DNA from 2 places in the Promicromonospora sp. NPDC110617 genome. Region 1 is predicted to be linked to the other one. Evidence: riboswitches for the same ligand, from Rfam matches in the RefSeq annotation. Region 1 holds a riboswitch; the other holds the start of a gene.
What was found. A riboswitch is a leader RNA that binds a small molecule or an ion and turns the genes downstream of it on or off. The one in region 1 is predicted to bind S-adenosylmethionine.

Region 1 (2,194 bases):
GGCGCGCCGGCCGACGGGGATGCCGGCGCCGGTGCTCTCCGCCCGGCATCCGACCGGCCGTGGCGGCGTGCCGACGGCGGTTGGCACGGTGTCGGGGGCGGCGCGCTGCCGCACCTGACCGACGGCGACCTCGCGGCGTCGGCGGAGGTGGGCGGCACTCTCACGTGGGCGCCCGCGGCAGACGCCCCGGCAGGTGCGATGCTGCGCGCCTACACGCTGACCTCCGGCCCGTCCCCTGACACTGCGCCGTCGGCGTGGCGACTGGTCGCGCCCGACGGCCGGGTGCTCGACGAGCGGTCGGGCGAGGAGTGGCGTTGGCCGAACCAGCTCCGGCCCTTCGTGCTCGACGAGCCCGTGCCGCTCACGGCCTTCCGCCTCGAGCTGGCCGAGCCCGGCGCCCTCGCCCAGATCGAGCTCCTGACGACGTAGCCGCACGGGAGCCGGCACGAAAATGCGCTTCTACCCAGTCATCTGGCCCGGAAACCACGTGATTCCGGGCCCGACGACTGGGTAGAAGCGCACTTCTGCGTTCCGGCCGCCGACGCCGGCGCCCCCGGGGGTGCGGCTGCGCGCAGCGAGATCCACTGGTTGCTGAGGCCGTTCCGAGATCGGTCGGTGGCATTGAGCTCGGTCCGTCGATGGACCGAGCTCAATGCCACCGACCGATCTCACCGACAAGGCCCAGGTCCCGGGATGTGAGATCTGGGCAAGGATCATTGACTTCTATGGGTTCCATTCGTATCTTCTGTGACATCGAGACCAACCGCACTTATCCGATCGGAGAGATGTAGAAAGCCTCGACAGGTCATGAGTTCCGACGCGAAGCCCCGGCTGGTCGGACGGCAACCCCCCGCGCGGGTGGGTGCCCCGGGTGAGGACCAGGTCCACCGCCGCCGGCGGATGACAACACGCGTCGCTCGCCGCTGGGCGAGCAGGTGAGGAGAACGACGATGACCCGGAGCGCTGCCCCCGCCGTCCACGTGTCCCTGCCGACCCGGAACGTCACCGTGCGGGCTGGTGCTGCCCCGCGCGAGGACATGTGTTGTCGCTGACCGCGACAGCCCCGACGCGCTGACCGGCCGCCACAGGCGCCACCGGTCCGCCGCCCGGACCTCCTCTCGGCGTCGCACGCCGAGCCCCGGCCGTATCCGGCCCCCCACGTCCCTGACCGGACGTCTCCCTCCTGCCCTCTGGCAGCCACGCTCCCGGGTGACCCCTGGACGCCGTCGCACATCCTGTGTGTCGGCCGGGTCCTCCGGGCGCCGTCGCGCAGCCGCAGCCCGAACGGAGCCCCGCCGTGCCGTACCCGTCGCAGCCCACGTCCCTCGCCCCCACGTCCCTCGCCTCCACCTCTGCCCGTCCCGTCGTGCTCGGCGTGGACCTCACCTCCGCCGGCGCCCGTCCGGGCGCCCACCGCGCACGCGGCCCGGTCGCACCGCGCCCGTTCGACGGCGAGCGGTTCCTGCACCTCGTGCGGACCGCCGACCGCGGCCTCCTCGACTTCGTCAGCCTCGACGAGGGCTTTCTGCTCCACCCGGGCCGCAGCCAGGTCACCGGGCGGCTGGACACGGCCGTCGCCGCGGCCCGGGCCGCGCGGGTCACGGCCGGCATCGGGCTGGTCGCCGCCGTCGACACGGTGCACGTCGAGGCGGCCCACGCCGCGGTCGCGCTGAGCAGCATCGACCGCGCGAGCAGCGGGCGGGCCGGCTGGCAGGCCGTGCGGCAGAGCAAGCTCCCCGAGGCCGACGACGCGTGGGCCGGCCGGGTCGAGCTGGGCATCCGGTCCGTGACGCAGGTGTGGACGGGCCGTCCCGGCAGCGGGGCGGGCGCGGTCGAGCTCGACGCCGAGGGCCGGTTCCGCGTGGACCACGACGGCATCCGGTTCGCCGTCCGCGGCCGCCCGGCCGCCGGCACGGACGACGCCCTGCCGCAGACACCCCCGCCCGTCGTCGTCCGCGTGCGCTCCGAGGCCAGCGCGGCGCTCGCCGGCCGCACCGCCGACGTCGCGCGGATCACCGTCACGGATGCCGCGCACGCGGTGCGGCTGCGCCGGCTCGTGCGGGACGCCGCGCTGTCCGCGGGGCGCGACCCCGAGGAGCTGCGCGTGCTCGCCGAGGTCTACGTGGTGCTCGCGCAGGAGCGGGCCAGCGCCCGGGCTCGCCTCGAGCTCGTCGAGGCGCTGGAGGGCACCGCG
Region 2 (2,194 bases), on a different contig from region 1:
ACCGGAGCCCGTCCACGTGCAGCCCCACCTCGGCGGCCAGCGCCACGGCGCGCTCCGTGGGCTCGGCGCCCCGGCGGGACCGCACGAACAGGCGGGTGCCGAGCTGTTCCTCCAGGCGGGCGAGCTGCCCGGTGACGGCGGGCTGGCTCACGCCCAGGCGCTCCGCCGCCGCCGACAGCGACCCGGTGCGGTAGACCTCCAGGAACGTGGCGAGGAGGTCAAGACCCGGCACCGGCACCACCCTCCGTCGTCGTCCTGCCCACAGGCTAGCCGGGCTCAGCGCGCCGCGAGCGCCGTGAGCACCGCCTCGGCGGCGGCCGCGCTGGACTGCGGGTTCTGCCCGGTGATCAGGTTGCCGTCCTGGACCACGGTGCTGCTCCAGGCCGCGCCGACCTGGACGACGGCGCCGCGCTCGCGCAGCCGCGACTCGACGAGGTAGGGCGCGGCGTCGCCGAGGCCGCCCTGGCGCTCCTCCTCGTCCGTGAACGAGGTGAGCGCCCGGCCCGCGTAGGCGAAGGTGCCGTCCGGCCCCTGGGCGCTGAGCAGCGCGGCGACGCCGTGGCACAGCGCGCCGACGGTCGTGCCCCGGTCGTTCGCGGCGAGCAGCAGGCGGCCGAGGTCGGCGTCGTGCGCCAGGTCCGCCATGGGGGCGTGGCCGCCGGGGAGGTACACGGCGTCGTAGCCGGCGGCGTCGACGTCGGCCAGCGTGAGCGGGTGGTCGAGTTGGTCGGCGATGCCGTCCAGGTACGCCCGGAACTCCGCGGCGTCGGCTGCGGGCACCCCACCGCGCTCGTCGAGGCTGACCGGGTCGACCGTGGGCGCCACGCCGCCCGGCGTCGCGACGTCGACCTGCGCGCCGGCCGCGGTGAGCACGCGGTGGGAGGCGGCGACCTCCTCGGCCCAGTAGCCGGTGGGGTGCTCGGTGCCGTCGGCCAGGCGCAGGCTGCTCGCGGCGGAGACGACCATCAGGATCTTCGACATGGTGTGGTTCCGATCTGTTCGGGGAGTGTCCCGCTGGGGTGCGGTCCTCGGGGAACGTCAGATTCCATCACCGGATGCCGAAACGGTCGGCCGGAGCTATAACCAGACTTATGGCTCCGATTTGTCCGAGGCGTGGACGGTTTGCCGACCACATCCCGGGCATGCCTACGATCAAGTCTCATCATCCAGAGCGGTCGAGAGTCCTGGCTCCACGACACCGCAGCAACCTACCTCCGAGGCGCCAATCTCGGGGCAAGGTGCTAACGCCAGGTCCGATGGAGCTGATACGCATGGCAGTCACGAACCCGCACCTTCCCACCGCCACGATCCTGGGCTACCCCCGCATCGGCCGGAGGCGCGAGCTCAAGCGCGCCGTCGAGTCCTTCTGGGCCGGCCGCACCACCGCCGACGAGCTGGAGGCGACCGCCCGCGACCTGCGGCTCGCCACCGCCCGCCGGCTCGTCGACCTGGGCCTGGACGCCGGCAACGCTGCCGTCCCCGGCTCGTTCTCGTACTACGACCAGGTGCTCGACGCCGTCGCGCTGCTGGGCGCCGTGCCCGACCGCTTCGCGGGGCTCACCGCGGACGGGGGTCGCCTGACCCTGTCCGCCTACTTCACGGTGGCGCGCGGCGAGGGCGACAACGCACCGCTTGAGATGACCAAGTGGTTCGACACGAACTACCACTACCTGGTCCCGGAGATCGGGCCGGACACCCCGATCGGGTTCGTCGACGACCGCGCGGTGCGCGAGTTCACCGAGCTGGCGCACCCGGCCGACGGCGGCCAGGCCGTCGTGACCCGCCCCGCGTTCGTGGGACCGGTGACGTTCCTGCTGCTCAGCAAGCCCGCTGATGGTTCCCCGGACGGCTTCCGCCCGCTCGACCGCCTCGACGACGTCGTCGCCGCGTACGCCGACCTGCTGCGCGCGCTCGCCGCCGCGGGCGCCCCCTGGGTACAGCTCGACGAGCCGGCCCTGGTCACGGACCTGCTGGACGTCCCGTTCGACGAGGTCGCCGACGCCGTCCGCCGGGCCTACGCCACGCTGGCGACCGAGCTCTCCCCCGCCGCTTCCCGAGCCGACCGCGCCGAGCGCCCCGCGATCCTCGTCACCGCCCCGTACGGCGACCTGCGCAGCGAGGCAGGCGACGGCCTCGCCCTGCTGGCCGGGACCGACGTCGAGGCGATCGCGATCGACCTGGTGCGCGGCGCCAT

Region 2: another riboswitch for S-adenosylmethionine. It lies ahead of metE (5-methyltetrahydropteroyltriglutamate--homocysteine S-methyltransferase); the one in region 1 lies ahead of ACZ7LE_RS10430 (LLM class flavin-dependent oxidoreductase).

What each region holds. Positions count from the first base shown of each region.
Region 1 covers NZ_JBVKBM010000001.1:2,381,982-2,384,175, forward strand. Annotated here, with positions in the region: gene ACZ7LE_RS10425 (GH92 family glycosyl hydrolase) at 1-429, shown strand, start outside; SAM riboswitch class IV at 804-915, shown strand; gene ACZ7LE_RS10430 (LLM class flavin-dependent oxidoreductase) at 1,298-2,194, shown strand, end outside.
Region 2 covers NZ_JBVKBM010000003.1:849,552-851,745, forward strand. Annotated here, with positions in the region: gene ACZ7LE_RS21570 (LysR family transcriptional regulator) at 1-232, opposite strand, end outside; gene ACZ7LE_RS21575 (type 1 glutamine amidotransferase domain-containing protein) at 277-981, opposite strand; SAM riboswitch class I at 1,160-1,263, shown strand; gene metE (5-methyltetrahydropteroyltriglutamate--homocysteine S-methyltransferase) at 1,272-2,194, shown strand, end outside.